2 regions of the Siminovitchia sediminis genome follow, and region 2 is predicted to be linked to the other one. Evidence: predicted binding sites of a transcription regulator. Region 2 holds the regulator's gene; the other holds the start of a gene.
The links. The regulator NrdR, encoded in region 2, represses ribonucleotide reductase genes. The targets are predictions, from matches to a motif close to AACACNATATATNGTGTT.
Positions count from the first base shown of each region.

Region 1: the regulator NrdR is predicted to act here: its motif matches at 726-743, upstream of ACFSCZ_RS13295 (vitamin B12-dependent ribonucleotide reductase).

Region 1 is NZ_JBHUEO010000040.1:98-7,550, forward strand. Features, by position in the region: partial or broken gene ACFSCZ_RS13285 (hypothetical protein) at 1-86, shown strand, start outside; gene ACFSCZ_RS13290 (rhodanese-like domain-containing protein) at 61-453, opposite strand; gene ACFSCZ_RS13295 (vitamin B12-dependent ribonucleotide reductase) at 879-3,434, shown strand; gene ACFSCZ_RS13300 (patatin-like phospholipase family protein) at 3,601-4,485, shown strand; gene ACFSCZ_RS13305 (SA1362 family protein) at 4,512-4,865, opposite strand; gene ACFSCZ_RS13310 (YqhR family membrane protein) at 5,268-5,750, shown strand; gene ACFSCZ_RS13315 (M24 family metallopeptidase) at 5,872-6,933, shown strand; gene efp (elongation factor P) at 6,954-7,453, shown strand, end outside.
Region 2 is NZ_JBHUEO010000012.1:101,393-112,443, reverse strand. Features, by position in the region: gene ACFSCZ_RS06445 (glyceraldehyde-3-phosphate dehydrogenase) at 1-733, shown strand, start outside; gene nrdR (transcriptional regulator NrdR) at 1,083-1,541, shown strand; gene ACFSCZ_RS06435 (replication initiation and membrane attachment family protein) at 1,555-2,991, shown strand; gene dnaI (primosomal protein DnaI) at 2,978-3,913, shown strand; gene ACFSCZ_RS06425 (putative sporulation protein YtxC) at 4,029-4,832, shown strand; T-box leader at 4,891-5,120, shown strand; gene thrS (threonine--tRNA ligase) at 5,170-7,101, shown strand; gene ACFSCZ_RS06415 (YusW family protein) at 7,606-8,154, opposite strand; ribosomal protein L20 leader region at 8,358-8,502, shown strand; gene infC (translation initiation factor IF-3) at 8,585-9,127, shown strand; gene rpmI (50S ribosomal protein L35) at 9,149-9,349, shown strand; gene rplT (50S ribosomal protein L20) at 9,376-9,729, shown strand; gene ACFSCZ_RS06395 (TVP38/TMEM64 family protein) at 10,039-10,614, shown strand; gene ACFSCZ_RS06390 (PadR family transcriptional regulator) at 10,851-11,051, shown strand, end outside.

The DNA of each region.
Region 1 (7,453 bases), on a different contig from region 2:
ATTTTAGGGGCTATTTAGACAGCCCCTGTTTCATATTTTTCCGCCATTCAGGAGATGCGGTTATCCATTTGATTGCTTGGACTTAATTTTCCCCGTCCATTGTTTAAAGCCGCCTTGCAAATGATAAAGCTGCCGGTATCCCTTCCGATACAGCTGTTGGGCGGCTCTGCCGCTTCTTAATCCACTTTGGCAATATAAATACACAGGTTTATCTTTCCTGATTTCCTTCATTCTCATTTTAAATTGAGACATGGGAATATTGCGTGCGCCAAGTATATGGCCGCCGTCATATTCTTTTTGTTCCCGGACATCGATCAGCTGCGCTTTTCGGTATCCTGCCCGAAACTCATCCTGGGTCAACGTGGTTAATATCTTTTTTTGCCGAAAATAATTATACAGGGAAAACGCGGCCACAATCCCTAAAATGATTAATAATGTATAAAGCACTCCCACTGTAATAAAGCCCCTTTCTACTAAATACCCTATCTTCTATTATATTCCTGACTGATGAATGAATCAAAGGTTTTATGAGGATGCCGTCTGCGAAAAAAGAGAAGTATATGGAGCAAAGTATAAAAGACTGTATCTTTAAACTGTCAATCAAAGAAAAAGTCTAAAATTGTTGAAAAAAGTTGGTTTCACCTATTATTCCCTATAATCTCTAATTGTTTCTTCCATTTCCTCTCTTTTTTTGATTTGACAAACTATAATCATTTATTTCTGAAAACACAATATATAGTGTAGATATTTTGAATAAAAATCAATATATTGTGTTTAATGATTGATTTTATGGATATATATATGGTAACTTATCAATGACAGATATACATACACTTATCAGTGCAATTGAAATTGTTTTTAATAAAGGAGTTGGCAAAATGTCTGTTGCATACACTAAGAGACCGAGCTTAAACATAGAAAGGCTCAACCAGGATATTCAATTGTTCGATCCTGTACATCCGATTACCCCTGATATGAAAATTACTCAAAAAGGCGTTTCCCGCCTCGTTATGATCGACCGATATGCTTTTAAAGACACAGAAAAAATTACTCTTTCTCCTGGAGACTTTGTCGTTTTAACGATCAAGGAGGATCCGAAATTTCCTGCTAGAGGGCTCGGATATATTCAATCCATTGATTGGGAAGAAAAAACGGCTGAAGTCATTGTAGAACCGGAATTTCAATCAGCACTTGAAGATGAACAGGAAAGGGAAACAGGCGTTATCCTAAGGCCTCTTGACATTATTGAAAAACCGCTTGAAGTATTTTATGAGCAAATTGCGAAAAGAAATGCGACAGGACTGGCGTCTGTTGAGAAAACAAAAGAAAAAAGGCAGGAATGGTTTCAAAAATTCTATGAAGAGCTTGTGAATTTACACTTTGTTCCAGCTGGCAGGGTGTTGTACGGCGCTGGTGCAGGAACAGATGTAACCTATTTTAACTGCTATGTTATGCCTTTTGTACCGGATTCAAGGGAAGGGATATCGGAACATAGGAAGCAAGTGATGGAAATCATGAGCCGCGGCGGAGGCGTCGGCACCAATGGCTCTACATTAAGGCCACGCAACACGCTTGCCAGAGGAGTAAATGGCAAATCGTCAGGATCCGTTTCCTGGCTTGATGATATTGCCAAGCTTACACACCTGGTGGAGCAAGGAGGTTCCCGCCGGGGAGCCCAGATGATTATGCTTGCCTCCTGGCATCCGGATATTGTGGAATTTATCATTTCAAAAATGCAAAATCCCCGAATCTTGCGCTTCCTGATAGAAAATACAAATGATCCGGTAATCAAAAAGCATGCAAAAGATAAGCTCAAATTTACTCCTTTAACCAAAGAGGAAGAAGCGATGTATCAAGGAGTGCTGAACTATAAAAACATTCCAGGATTTGGCGGCTTCAGCGAGGAAATATTCCGTTCCGCTGAAGAAAAGTTAAGAGAAGGCGGGACATATTCTGTCCATAACCCTGAATTTTTAACAGGAGCCAACATTTCTGTCTGTATCACCAAAGAATTTATGGAAGCTGTTGAAAATGACGATGATTATGAACTTTGCTTCCCGGATGTTGAAAATTACAATGAAGAAGAAATGAAAATCTATAATGAGAAATGGCATGAAGTCGGAGATGTACGCGAATGGAAAAAACTTGGCCACAAAGTAAGGACATATAGAAAAATTAAAGCCAAAGAACTCTGGAACTTGATTAATATCTGTGCTACTTACTCTGCAGAGCCAGGAATATTCTTTATTGATAATGCCAATGAGATGACAAATGCAAAAGCATACGGACAAAAAGTCGTGGCTACCAACCCATGCGGTGAACAGCCTTTGGCACCATACTCTGTTTGTAATCTTGCAGCGGTAAATCTTTCTCAGATGGCTGACCGTAAAAATAAGACGGTTGATTTTGAAAAATTAGAGCAAACCGTCAGAACCGGTGTCAGAATGCAGGATAATGTCATCGATGCCACCCCATATTTTCTTGAAGAAAATAAAAGACAGGCACTGGGAGAAAGACGTGTCGGACTTGGGGTGATGGGGCTGGCTGACTTGCTGATCTACTGTGAAAAAGAATACGGCTCTCCCGAAGGAAATGAGCTTGTAGATCAAGTGTTTGAAGTGATCGCCACAACAGCTTATCGGGAATCCATTGAACTTGCAAAAGAGAAAGGAAGCTTCCCATTCCTGGAGGGAGAAACGGAAGAAGAAACAGCCAAGCTTCGTGAAGCTTTCACTAAGACAGGCTATATGCAAAAAATGCCCAAAGATATTCATGAAGGGATTAAGAAATATGGAATCCGCAACTCACACCTGCTCACTGTGGCGCCTACCGGCTCTACAGGGACAATGATCGGATGTTCGACAGGGCTTGAGCCATACTTCTCCTTTACGTATTATCGCAGCGGACGTCTTGGTAAATTTATTGAAGTCAAAGCTGATATCGTTCAAGATTATTTGAAGGAACATCCAAATGCGGAGGAAAATAATTTACCGCACTGGTTTGTAACAGCTATGGAACTGAATCCAGAGGCTCATGCGGATGTACAATGTGTCATTCAACGCTGGATCGACAGTTCTATCTCCAAAACAGTCAATGCCCCAAAAGGGTATTCTGTTGAACAAGTAGAGAAAGTATATGAGCGCTTGTATAAAGGCGGGGCAAAAGGCGGTACGGTCTATGTGGACGGCAGCCGTGACTCACAAGTTCTCACCCTAAAAGCAGAAGAAAATACTTTTGAGGAAGAAAAAATAGAAAAACAGCCTGAACGTCCTGTCGTCCTTGTTGATACCATTCAGGATTTACGGTCCACAAGTGTGACAATCGGGTCAGAGATCGGAAATACATGCCCGGTCTGCCGAAAAGGTGAAGTAAAAGAAATCGGCGGCTGTAATACTTGTGATAACTGCAACGCTCAATTAAAATGCGGTATTTAAAAAGCCGGCCTCCAGGCCGGTTTTTTTCGCCGTTTATCGAGAAAAGCGGTATCAAAAAACAATGGATATCAATATTGTCCAATTAAAATTTAGTCAAAAATGTTCCTAAACAAATCCCTTCTGTAATATCCATATAGAGACAACAGGAAGAAGGGCGGCAGAAAAAATGAATGTTGACGGTGTTTTCTCTGGAGGAGGGATCAAGGGAATTGCATTAATTGGGGCCTATGAAGTGCTGGAAGATAGGGGTTTTACTTTTAAAAGGCTGGCGGGTACGAGTGCAGGAGCTATTATTGCTGCGTTTATTGCTGCGGGATATACCAGTAAAGAAATTGCGGATATGATGAGAGATATGGATTTAAATAAACTTTTAGATCGGCGAAGAACTTTGCTGCCATTTCATTTGGCCAAGTGGTTACTGCTGTATTACAAAATGGGGTTGTACCGTGGGGATTTGCTTGAAGAATGGATTAAAAATAAGTTGGCCGACAAAGGCGTACATACCTTTAAAGATCTGCCGCCGGATACATTAAAGGTCATAGCAAGCGATTTGTCGACGGGAAATATTCTCGTGTTACCGGATGACCTGGAGCACTACGGCATACCAAAAGAAATTTTTCCGGTATCCCGTGCCATCCGGATGAGCTGCAGCATCCCTTATTTTTTTGAACCGATCAAACTTCGGTCATTAAGCGGTACAAACATCGTGGTTGATGGAGGAATTTTGAGTAATTTCCCTATTTGGCTCTTTCAAAAGGATGAACAAAAGCAATTGAGACCAGTGATCGGCATCAAGTTGAGCAACCGGGTAGAACAGCATGGAAAACAGACCATTAATAACGGTCTTCAGTTGTTTGAATCATTGTTCCATACGATGAAAGATGCTCATGATGCCAGGTATATTTCCAGGAAACATGAAAAAAATATCATATTTATTCCAACAGAAGAAACCTTTGCGGCGGAATTTTCCATTAATGAGCAAAAAAAAGAAGCCCTCTTAGAGAAAGGACGGGTAAGGGCTCAGCAATTTTTGCAATCTTGGACTTATTAAATGAAAGAAGCACCTAGACAGACTGTCTAAAAAATAGCTCTGTCTTTTTTCTTGCCTTTTTTCCCCTCAATTACTGTCAAGTGGGCAGTGGACCGTCTGCGAAGCGGGCGATTGCGGAATAAATTGCTGGATGGTGCTGCAGACTTTTTTCTTTTCGCTCGCATCTTGGATTGTTTCGCAGCTTTGGCAAAGGCATTTTTTTCTCTGCCGCCAGGCGTCCTATTTGTCCAAATCCGGTAGATAACAAATATAGCTGCAATGACACCAGCCATGAACAGAATTTGTTTAAACAACCCACCTGGATTATTGATTAAATAGGACCCTAATCCGATTACTGCAAATATAAAAATTCCGCTTATGATCCAATTCCATGCTTTCAAGAACGCCACCTCCTCGGGAATAATGGTTATCTTTCCCAAAAAGAATATCCTTTATACATCATTAGATATAAGATTTGGCAAATATCATTCTCACTATTGTCTTTCCACCTGCGCCCTCCGTTTAAACGATAAATCACTGCTATTGTCCCACACATGAAGAAAATATCTATTTCAAGAGAATGGTACCCTGGCTTGGGATGGCCAGGGTCCAATTAAAAAAATATCAAATCAGTAAGTCGCTGCGTGAACAAGTATGCTTACGTCCTTTGTTGAGTGTCTAACTCTATTTTACTAAAAAAATGAAAATATAACCAGTTATAAAAGCCTTATGAAACAAATTAGACATAAAGGGCATGAAAACAATTTAAGCATATAGGACATGCTAGTCATGAGGTGGTTTGAATGGAAGAGAAGAATTATTATGCTATGCCGCTTATTACGATGGCTGCCGTAACAGGATTTGTTGCAGGGGTAATCGGAAGCTTGATGGGTTATCTTGTGTATTACCTGAATTTTACTGAAATCAGTCCCGGCATAATACTTGCTCCCTGGAAGGGGGATTGGAAACATGGCTGGCCGGGCATCCTTCTGGCAGTCGCCATATATGGACTCGTCTCCATCCTGCCTGCGCTGATTTATTATGGAACGCTAAAGAAAAGAAAATCTTTCTGGTGGGGTATTTTTTACGGAGTATTAATATTTTTACTTGTTTTTCTTGTGATTTATCCATTGTTTCCTGAAACGAAGTCATTATTAGCATATGATTTTAATACCATATTGACTGGGATATGTACCTTTATTTTATATGGTGTTTTTATTGGATACTCGATTTCTTACGAATATGAAGAATTTCTTTATTTACAGGAAGTGGATCCTAAACGATAGGTATGGAATTTATTCATGTATTTTCCAATTCTTTTATGTTACACTGTTTATGCTGAAGGGGTCATTCTTTCATTGGACCTTGGAAGGAAGGCAAAGCTAATCATGCGGGAGAGAATAAAAAATGGATAAAATCGGAAAAATTCGTAAGGCTTTTATGAATTTTGATATTGATGGAATGCTCATTACAAGTCCATATAACCGCAGGTATACAACAAACTTTACAGGTACGGCGGGAGCAGCTCTTATCACCCATGATGCTGCTTATTTTATTACTGATTTCAGATATACGGAGCAGGCGGAAGCGCAGGCGCATGGATTTGAAGTGATCAGGTACGGCAAATCATTGATCAAAGAAATTGCGGATCAAGCCAAACAGCATAACATTGAAAAGCTTGGATTTGAACAGGATCACGTGACTTTTTCTGAATGGTTAAAATATAAAGAAGAAGTTCAGGCCGAATTGATCCCGGTATCGGGCCTTATTGAAGAACTTCGGATGGTCAAGACAGAAAATGAGGTTGCTTTATTAAAAGAAGCAGCCGATATTGCTGATGCAGCATTTAAACATATTCTGGATTATTTAAAACCGGGAGCGGCGGAAATTGAGATTGCCAATGAACTTGAGTTTTTTATGCGAAAATGCGGCGCCACATCATCCTCTTTTGACATTATTGTAGCTTCAGGGTGGAGATCTGCTTTACCGCATGGGGTAGCCAGTGACAAAAAAATTGAACATGGAGATTTTGTTACACTGGATTATGGTGCTTTGCACAAAGGATATGTATCCGACATCACACGGACAGTATCTGTTGGTAAGCCATCCAGTCAATTGCAGGAGATCTACCATATTGTCCTGGAAGCACAAATGAAAGCCGTTGAGGAAATCGGGCCCGGAATGACAGGTGTTGAGGCAGATGCCATCGCAAGAGATCTGATCACCGAACGAGGATACGGTCAATATTTCGGGCATTCCCTCGGTCATGGGATTGGACTTGAAGTACACGAAGGACCGGGACTTTCTCCGAGATCCGATGAAAAGCTGGTACCGGGGATGCTGGTAACTGTTGAGCCGGGTATTTATTTGCCAAAAATAGGCGGTGTCCGGATTGAAGATGATATTTTGATCACCGAAACGGGTAATGAAAGATTGACACATTCCACAAAAGAGTTACTTATTTTATAATTGCAGCGGGAGGCAAGGAAATGATTTCAGTTAATGACTTTAAGACAGGATTAACGATTGAAGTGGACGGCGGGATATGGCGTGTTCTTGAATTTCAGCACGTAAAGCCTGGGAAAGGGGCTGCCTTTGTACGATCCAAACTTAGAAATCTGCGTACAGGTGCAATTTCCGAGAAAACATTTCGGGCTGGAGAAAAGGTAAACAGAGCACAAATTGACAATAAATCCATGCAGTATTTGTATTCAAGCGGAGATACACATGTATTCATGGATCAGCAGACCTATGAACAAATCGAATTGTCCTCATCACAAATTGAATATGAATTAAATTTCCTGCTTGAGAATATGGAAGTGCATGTAATCATGTATAATGGAGAAACGCTCGGTGTAGAGCTGCCGAATACAGTAAACCTGAAAGTGACCGAAACGGAACCCGGAATTAAGGGAGATACGGCTTCAGGAGGTTCCAAACCTGCAACAATGGAAACAGGACTCGTAGTACAGGTTCCGTTCTTTGTTAA
Region 2 (11,051 bases):
ATTTAACTCCCGTGATAAAGCTGCGTTGCATCTCGAGGCAGGGGCAAGAAAAGTTGTTTTGACGGCACCTGGTAAAAATGAAGATGTAACGATTGTCATGGGTGTAAACGATAAAGCCTTGGATATCGATCAACACGATATCATCTCTAATGCATCCTGTACAACAAACTGTCTTGCACCGGTTGCCAAAGTGATTGATGACGAATTTGGCATCGAAAATGGTTTGATGACAACTGTTCATGCATACACAAACGATCAAAAGAATCTTGACAATCCGCATAAAGATCTTCGTCGTGCTCGTGCATGCGCACAATCCATCATCCCTACAACTACAGGAGCTGCCAAAGCATTGGCATTGGTTTTACCGCATTTGAAAGGCAAACTTCACGGAATGGCCTTGCGTGTACCTACTCCCAACGTATCTTTAGTTGACCTTACTGTAGATGTGAAGCGCTCAGTGACAGTCCAGGATGTCAATAAAGCTTTTGAAACAGCAGCAAACGGCCCATTAAAAGGAATTTTGGATTTTACTACGGAGCCGCTTGTTTCCGTGGACTTCAATACAAATCCTAATTCTGCCATTGTGGATGGCCTTTCCACGATCGTTATGGAAGACACTAAATTGAAAGTACTCGCTTGGTATGACAATGAGTGGGGCTATTCTTCCCGCGTAGTTGACCTTGTTTCGTACGTAGCATCCTTACTGGATAAAAAAGAAGCAAAAGCTGGTTAATTCATAAAAGGGACCCATCCAATGTTTTTGGAGGGTCCCTTTCTTATGACCCGCCTCATTCAGAGCTGGAGTGCGCTTCCCCAATCATTGAATCCTCTGATTTGAGTCCACCTGTCCTTTCTCTTCATACGGGGGATCCCCATTACAACAGTATAGGTTCAGGATTTACAGTATTCCGGTCATCTCAGCACATGAGACATCGACTGTAATCCTAGTGTGGTTTTTTTCAGTTACATTAGGTTCCAGAGCAGCATCAGGAGTGTTCCTTTCATCCAGTTTTCCCCTTTTTCTTTCCCACCCTTTTACTGTATAATGAAATGAAGCAAACACCTGAACGGAGCTGAAAAAAATGAGATGCCCTTCATGCAGTCATAATGGTACGCGTGTCGTGGATTCAAGGCCTGCAGACGAAATGAGGTCAATCAGAAGAAGGCGTGAGTGTGAAAAATGTTCCTATCGATTTACCACTTTTGAACGTGTGGAAGAGATGCCGCTGATTGTCATTAAGAAAGAGGGAACCCGTGAAGAATTCAGCCGTGATAAGATTTTACGGGGGTTAATTCGTGCCTGTGAAAAACGGCCTGTGGCCTTGGAACAGCTGGATGCCATTACAAATGAGATTGAAAGAGAATTGCGTAATATGGGGCAGGCCGAAGTAAATTCAGAAGCAATTGGAGAAATGGTGATGGATAAACTTGCCAAAGTGGATGAAGTGGCATATGTCCGATTTGCTTCAGTATATAGGCAATTTAAAGACATCAATGTGTTTCTGGATGAATTGAAAGATTTAATTAAAAAAGAACAGTGAAAGTGTGTTTGGCTTGAAACAATATTGGAATGAAGTACAGCCTGTAGATGGTTTTTATGCAGTAATGAATGGCCAAATTTCTGATCATGACAAGAAAATCATTTCTTTTTTATATCAGCCTTTAATGGGGGTTCTCTCCACGAATCTATATACAACCCTTGCCTATATGGTGGAAGAAAGCCGCCTTTGGTCAGAGGAATGGAATCATTATCAATTAATGGATCTGTTGGGGATGAACTTGGATGAGATATTCCAGGCCCGGTTAAAGCTGGAGGGAATGGGATTATTAAAAACTTTTTTGAAGGAAGAACCAGATCATCGATCTTATATCTATGAGTTGCAGCCGCCATTATCGGCCGAACAGTTTTTTACAGATGGGATGCTGAATATTTATTTATATCAGCAGCTGGGGCACACCCATTTTTCAAAGTTAAAAAGGATTTTTTCAGACGCGGCTGTCAACAAAGAAGAGTTTTCTGAAGTGACCCGTTCCTTTCAAGATGTGTATACATCCATGAACGTGAGGGCACTGAAAAATGCGGAAGGCCAGGAAGCCAGTCTGCCAGATTCCCAGATGAGATTTATACACCGTGAGAGGCCTGAACCTATACATATTTATGAAGACCAATTCCAGTTTGATTTGTTTTTTTCCGGATTATCTGCCGCCATGGTTCCACGGAGAGCTTTTACTGAAACAGTCAGGGATACAATCGTCAAACTCTCTTTTTTATATTCTATTAACGAGATAGATATGCAAAAAATTGTCCTTTCCAGCATGACTCCAGATGACCAAATTGACTTGGATGAATTAAGAAAAGCAGCCAGAGACTGGTATCAATTAGAAAATGGGGACAAGCTGCCACAGTTGGTCTATCGGCACCAATCTCCCATGTACCGTGACATGGTCAGTCCGGGAGAAACAAAGGAAAGCAAACTGATCTTTTACTTGGAAACGACCTCTCCCCGCCAGCTGTTAATTGACCTTTCCGAAGGGGCTCAGCCGGCTGTTTCCGACTTGACTGCGGTGGAGGAAGTTATGCTTGGCCAGCAACTGGAACCGGGAGTCATGAATGTGCTGATCCACTATGTCATGCTAAAGACTGATATGAAACTATCCAAAAACTATATGGAAAAGATTGCGTCTCATTGGGCACGAAAAAAAGTAAAAACGGTCAAAGAAGCAATGGAATTGGCAATCAATGAGCACCGCCAATATCAGAAATGGGCCGCAGATAAAAAAGAAAGCGGACAAAAGCGCCGGAAGCCCATACGGACCGAGAAACTGCCGGACTGGTTTATTATGCAGGACCAGGACCAGGAATCCCCCCCACCCCAGCCACAAGCGGTACAAGCTGTAAACCAGCAGGATTTTGAAGAAAGAAAAAGAAAATTAGAAGCCATCCAAAGAAAATATCGGAAAAACGGAGGTGAAAAAGGTGGAGAGCATTAATCAAACGATGCAAAAGCTGTATCAGACACCCGAATTCCGCAATAGATACGAACAGTTAAAGCAGGAAGTACTCGAAAATCCTGATATCCGTAAGTTTTTGGAAAGTCATCGTCATTTGGTAACCGATCGAATGATCCAAACTCATTTAATGAAACTGTACGAGTACATCTCACAGTCCAAAAATTGCAGTGACTGCCCGGGCCTTTCCCGCTGTGTCAACATGATGAAAGGCTATGAACCGTCCCTTGTTGTTTCACAGAACCAGATTGACATTCATTACAGGCCGTGCCGGGAAAAACGCATAGACGATGAAAGAAGGAAAACGAAAAAGCTGATCAAAAGTTTTTATATGCCAAAGGATATCTTGCAGGCATCCTTTGCTGATTTCGCATTAGACAGTGAGGGACGACTGGACGCATTTGAATATGCTGAGCACTTTGCAGCCGGATATGAGCCAGGAAAGAGTTTAAAGGGGCTGTATTTATACGGAGAGTTCGGTGTGGGTAAATCGTATTTGCTGGGCGCAATTGCGAATCAACTTGCGGAAAAAGGCATCCCTTCACTCGTAGTATATGTCCCTGAGTTTTTGCGGGAAATGAAACAGTCGGTAGGCGATCAGACCCTGAATGAGAAATTGGATACCGTAAAAAAATCTCACGTACTCATGCTGGATGACATAGGGGCTGAAGCAATGTCCAGCTGGACGAGGGATGAGATTCTTGGTTCTATTATGCAATACAGAATGCATGAACAGCTCCCGACCTTTTTCACATCAAATTTTGATTTTGGCGGTTTAGAACATCATTTAACTTATACACAAAGAGGCGAGGAAGAGAAAATGAAGGCTCGCAGACTCATGGAGAGAATTAAATTTTTGTCCATCCCGATTAAATTGGGAGGTCCCAACCGGAGACACCAATAATATACAGCACCCAATGACGTGGGGTGCTTTTTTTGTTTCCTTGGTTATAGCCCGGACATCCTTCCCATATATATGAAACAGGAGAGGAAAGTGTGGCTCAAAGGGGGAACCGGTTGTGGACATCCTATTTACCAGTGAAGAAGAAGCAGTACAGCTGCAAAATTTTTTACTCAAAAACGGCTTTGAACAACCTTTTTCTAAAGAACAGGGATTTTTTGTCTTTTCATTTCCAAAAGAAGGTTTAACTTATATAGATGTATTAGGCCAATTTATTATTCAGGTGAAAAGAGGTGAATTTCTTCACCGGATACTTTTAGAAAGTTTTTTTTATGAAAGCAGGGAAGAGCGAAATCAAATCATAGATATCGTGACCGCTATGTTTAACGGGAACAGAAAAGAGTTAACTTCGATGACAGGACAAGTGAATGAATCAGAAATGGTACAGGAAGCGATCTTATCTTTGCTTCGTTCAACACGATCCATTCATTTTGACACATTGGTCACCTTCAGGCTTAAAGAGTATAAACAGGCCTTAATTAAATACCTTCATGTGGCTATCGATGAATATAAGATGGAGCAGGATTATCAAATGTTTATTCAGATGCTCCGGGATTATTTAAAGCATCGTCCTCCGATCAAAAGGCAAGTCCACCTTTATATCGACGACGGGGAGATTATTTTCTATGATGAACATTTCAAGGAGATGGATAAGGAATGTGTGATGAATATGGTGGACCGCCGGCTGCTTGCGAATCATCCGGTTTATATTGATTCAGCTGTAATCGCACCGCTTCTTTCAATGGCTCCTGAAAAAATCCATCTGTTTACCTCGCAGGAAGAGAAGCCGCTCATCCGCACACTCGTAAACATATTTGAAGAGCGGATGGTCATCTTGCCTTCACAACATTCAGTCGAATAAATGAAACTCTTGATTTTCATTGGTGAACGCACTATAATACGTACATAAATGAAATAAGGTAAAAGTTATGAAAAGGACAAGAGTATTCATTTACGGTTTACAGAGAGGGAAGGCCTGCTGAAAGCTTCCTAACACGAATTGAATGCTTACCACCTTTGAACTCCATCCATGAACTATCAAGTAGTGGATGGCGGACCCTCATCCGTTATGTAAATTCCAAGTCATAAAGCAGCACGGCTGCTTTGTGTAAATTAGGGTGGAACCACGTGTGTACAGCTCGTCCCTTCGTCAGGGACGGGCTTTTTATATTTAACGATAGAAAAAGGAGTAGATTCGTATGTCTGATCAAATCCAAATTACTTTTCCGGATGAATCTGTTAAAGAATATCCCCTCGGTACAACAACCGAAGACATTGCAGCTTCTATCAGCCCGGGGCTGAAAAAAAACGCTGTTGCCGGGAAGTTTAATGGTCATATGGTTGACCTTAGAACTCCCCTTAAAGAAAATGGTGCAATTGAAATCATTACAGCCGACAGCGACGAGGCACTGGAAGTTCTTCGCCACAGTACGGCCCATTTAATGGCCCAGGCGGTTTCTCGTCTTTATCCGCGGGTGAAATTTGGAGTGGGTCCTGTCATCGAAGGCGGATTTTATTATGATATGGACCTCGAACAATCATTGACTCCGGACGACTTGCCTGCCATTGAAAAGGAAATGAATAAAATTATTAACGAAAATCTGGAAATTGTACGGAAAGAAGTAAGCAGAAATGAAGCGAAAGAGCTTTTTGCCCATGATGAGTATAAACAGGAATTGGTTGATGCGATTCCGGAGGATGAAAAAGTAACGATTTATGAACAAGGCGAATTTTATGACTTATGCCGGGGCGTTCATGTTCCTTCTACAAGTAAAATTAAATTTTTTAAGCTTCTGAGTATTGCGGGTGCCTATTGGCGTGGAGACAGTGACAATAAAATGCTACAGCGTGTCTATGGAACAGCCTTCTTTAAAAAGAGCGAGCTGGAAGATCACTTAAAGATGCTGGAAGAAGCCAAAGAACGGGATCACCGCAAGCTTGGAAAGGAGCTCAGCTTATTTACAAACTCCCAAAAAGTGGGGCAGGGTCTCCCGATCTGGCTGCCAAAGGGTGCTACCATCAGGCGGATCATTGAACGCTACATTGTCGATAAAGAAGTGGAGCTCGGCTACGACCATGTATATACATCTGTCTTGGGGAGTGCCGACTTATATAAAACAAGCGGTCACTGGGATCATTATCAAGAGAACATGTTTCCTGTGATGGACATGGACAATGAACAGCTCGTTTTGCGTCCGATGAACTGTCCTCATCATATGATGGTGTACAAAAACGATATTCACAGTTACCGCGAGCTTCCGATCCGGATTGCGGAGCTAGGCACGATGCATCGCTATGAGATGTCGGGGGCATTATCCGGACTTCAGCGGGTTCGCGGCATGACGTTGAATGATGCCCATATTTTTGTGCGTCCTGACCAAATTAAAGATGAATTCATCCGCGTGGTTGAACTAATTCAGGAAGTATATAAGGATTTCGATCTGAAAGACTACTCGTTCCGTCTCTCCTACCGTGATCCTGAAGATAAAGAAAAATATTTTGATGATGATGAAATGTGGGAGAAAGCCCAGTCCATGCTAAAAGAAGCAATGGATGAAATGCATTTGGATTATTATGAAGCTGAAGGGGAAGCGGCTTTCTATGGGCCTAAGTTGGATGTTCAAGTGAAGACAGCCCTGGGCAAAGAAGAAACCCTCTCCACAGTTCAGCTGGACTTCCTGCTTCCGGAAAAGTTTGATTTAACCTACGTGGGCGAGGACGGCAAGCAGCATCGCCCTGTCGTCATTCACCGTGGAGTTGTTTCAACGATGGAACGTTTTGTCGCCTTTTTAATTGAGGAATACAAAGGCGCATTCCCTACTTGGCTGGCACCTGTTCAAGTCCAAGTGATTCCTGTATCACCGGATGCTCACTTTGACTATGCCAAACTTGTGACAGATGAGCTGAAATCACAAGGGTTCCGTGTAGAAATGGATCAGCGCGATGAAAAAATCGGCTATAAAATCCGTGAAGCGCAAATGCAAAAAATACCATATATGCTTGTTGTCGGAGACAATGAAGTAAGTGCAGAGTCCGTGAACGTTCGGAAATATGGTGAGAAAAAGACAGAAACGGTTCCTTTGAAAGAATTTGTCACACGTCTTCAGGAGGAAGTAAAAGCATATAAGTAATGGGTGGTATAGGGATTTTTGAGGGAGAGTCCATTTTAGTAAAAAAACTGTGTAAGCCTTGATGGGTGTATTTCATTTATGCAGAAGCAGGGTACCAGGTTCCTGAGAAATCCACTTGCCCGGATAAAAGGTGAAGGCATTTTGGGAAGGATTGAGGCCAAGAAAGGTTCAATGAGCCCAAACTACGAGCCTGGGCTGTGAAGAGGGCGCCAAGAAAGGATAAAGTCCATATGGTCCTGAAAAGGTAACATATCACGGAAATGCATCCCCGAACGAGGTCCCAATTTCCATGGAAGGTAACACGTCTTGGAGATGCGTGCCTGAATAAGGTGCATTAGCCAGGTCAGGGCTGGCCCCGTATTTGCATTCCGGAGGTCTGCCATGTAAAATATCAAATCATCGATCATGTCCGGTTATCAATGAAGCCAGCCTGATCATTGATGAGGAGCTCCAATAAAAAACCAGGTGAGGGAATTAGCTCTTCACCTGGTTTGTTTATTTCCATCATTTTTTGTCTTCAAACTCTGCTTCTGTTCCATCTTTCAACGTATATTCCAATTCAAAGGAAGTATAATCATCGTCTAATTGGAAGCTTTCAAGGATTTGCCGGATGGCATCTTCTTTAGAAGTATTCTCATCCAGTTGAACATCCTGCAGCAATGTGTATAAGGTTTGGAATGCTTCAACGCCCTCCAGCTTCTTATCGTGGACAGAGTCCTTCAAAATTGCACGGTACTCGGCTTTTTCTTCATCCTTTAATTCATATACAAAATCGTATTCCATATCCGGAGAATATTCGATATCCAGATCAAAATCTTTATATGGGAACTGCTCCACAAATTCCTGATCATCCGGGTTATTATTGTTAACATTGCCGCCATCCGATTTATCAGCGCTGTCGGATGTTTGAATCAGTTCATTATTGTCATTATGCTTTTCGTCCGGGGCAACCATTTGCTCTTTGGGATGGTTGTCGATGGATGGATCATCCGAGCAGGCAGCCAGTCCGAAAGCAAATAAAGGGATTGAAATGGAATATATCCATTTTTTCATAGGTGTTAACCTCCTCATTTCAGTTCCAGTATTTATAAAAAGTTTTACCCAATACCATTAAAATAAACATTTTACAAAAAAACGTTGCTGGTTGACTACAATTTTGGTATGATAAAAAACGTTGCAAACTATGCTTCCTCTTTGCTGTGTTTGACATTGAAATGTTTACATGCTAGACTATATAAGGTAAAATGAATACTTGTTTGTGTAAGAAGGAGCTGCCCGCTTCTCGCCTGTTTGACGCATCAAGCTGTTGACAGGTTATGATTGAATAGCTTATATAATCCACACCTGGGATGGGTGTGGTTAAAGGCGGGTCTCTTTTGCGGCCCGTCTTTTATTTTTGGGCTGTAAAGTTAAAGATAGGCGAAAAGAATGATGTTGAGTACGGAACAAAGTTCAGCCCTATTTTTACTCAAACGCAGTATTCCTGAAAATACCTTGGAGGTGGCTAACTATTAGCAAAGATGTGTTTGTGAATGAAGGCATTCGTGCCCGTGAACTTCGTCTCATTGATCAGAATGGCAATCAACTGGGAGTAAAGTCCCGGAATGAAGCATTGGACATTGCTTCCCGTGCAAATCTTGATCTTGTATTGGTTGCGCCGAACGCAAAACCCCCGGTAGCCAGAATCATGGACTACGGAAAATATCGTTTTGAGCAGCAAAAGCGGGAAAAAGAAGCACGGAAAAACCAAAAAGTGATCAATGTGAAGGAAGTTCGATTAAGTCCTACAATTGATGAGCATGATTTTAATACAAAGCTCCGCAATGGACGAAAGTTCCTTCAAAAAGGGGACAAAGTGAAAGCATCTATCCGCTTTAGAGGACGTGCGATTACTCATAAAGAAATCGGCCAGCAAGTATTGACACGTTTTGCCGATGAGTGCAAAGACTTGGCGACTGTCGAGTCCAAACCACGAATGGACGGCAGAAGCATGTTCCTTGTATTGGCACCGATTAATGAAAAGTAATGGTTTGAGGAGGAAATTCATATGCCAAAAATGAAAACACACCGCGGCGCGGCAAAACGTTTTAAAAAGACTGCCTCTGGCAAATTGAAACGTTCACATGCGTATACAAGCCACTTGGCCGCAAATAAATCTACTAAACAAAAACGTCAACTTCGCAAATCTGCTATCGTTTCCAAAGGAGACTTCCGCAGAATTCGTCATTTATTGGATAACATTAAATAATTTAGGAGCACTAGGAGGGAAATCATATGCCACGCGTAAAAGGCGGAACAGTTACCCGCAGACGTCGGAAAAAAGTATTAAAATTAGCCAAAGGTTATTATGGTTCTAAACATACATTATATAAAACAGCTAATCAGCAGGTCATGAAATCATATATGTATGCTTACCGTGACCGCCGCAATAGAAAACGTGAATTCCGTAAGCTTTGGATTACACGTATCAATGCAGCAGCACGCATGAACGGACTTTCCTACAGCCGTTTAATGCATGGCTTAAAAGTTGCAGGCATCGAAGTAAACCGCAAAATGCTTGCAGATCTTGCTGTTTCTGATGAAAAAGCTTTTGCAGAACTTGCAAATAAAGCAAAAGCAGCTCTTTAATCTTAAAAGCGAGGTACCCCGGCCAGCATAGCTGACACGTCAGCAAAGCCCCAGGCTTCATAGCACCCGCGTGATTCTTTAATAGCATGGCAATGGGGAAGGTCCAGAAGAGTACTCCTTCCCCTGCTTCAACTGGCTTGTGATCTTAAGGGATCAGGCGCAAAAGCTGGACGTATAACTAATCAATGTACTTCATCATAAAAAGCCGCTCTCCACTTTTGGAGGAGCGGTTTTTTTTCTTAAGAAATGGCCCCTTGTCATAACAAAGGTCTGAATCTAATAGGATATAAAAGAAAGCAGGTGATCATCTTGAGTGAACCGTTGCTTGTGATGCTTTCGATTATGCAGGGGAGCGGCCCGTTAGCCCCATTGATGTTTATTTTATTTCATGTCGTCAGGCAGTTTACCTTCATTCCAGTTGCACTCGTTTGTATGGCAGGGGGTATGCTGTTCGGCAGTATTCTTGGCACGCTTTATTCGATGACCGGATTATTGCTATTATCTGCTCTTTTTTATTTTGTTATTAGAAGAATTCCGCGTACGTATCAAAAACTCATGAACATAAAACATCGGTGGTTTGGCCCCCATACCAAAATGACTGTGGGTCAGATTGCCGTATTGCGACTGATTCCATTTTTTCATTATCAATTACTGAACCTCTGTCTATTGGAAAGAAGGCCTGATTTTCGAGGATTTATAAAAGGGTCTGTAGCCACAAACTTGCCCTTGGCATTTTTTTATACAGTATTCGGCGAATATATTACTCAATTTTCCGCAGAAATTGGAGTATTGATCATTCTTGGGTTATTAATCTTATTCTATTTGCTTCGTGAAAAAATGGTCATTATGAAATGGCATGATTTTTTTTCCCACAAATCTCTCTGAAGGATTCATTGACACCGAGGCGGCAATCCATTTGAACCGCTTTTTTTTATTAGAAAAAGCCATGTAACTGATATGGCTTCAATAAAACGCACAAAATGACGATGTTAATGCCTTTCGGGAGAAATAGCCATATAAATCACAATGGGAATTGTGTAAAATAGTTATTGAGAGATATATCATTTTATGATATATTTTTAATTAGATATATCACTAAGTGATATAAAGGAGCGTTAAAATTGAAATCTTTGGAACAACTTACAGACTCTGTATTCTATATCATGGCTGCCCTGACGGAACCAAGACATGGCTATGCCGTCATGAGCTTAGTTGAGGAACATACGAAAGGGGCATTTGTAATCGGGCCGGCTTCCCTTTATACCATTATTAAAAAGCTGCTGAATGAAGAGTTGATCATGCCGCACGCTGACTGGGATTCA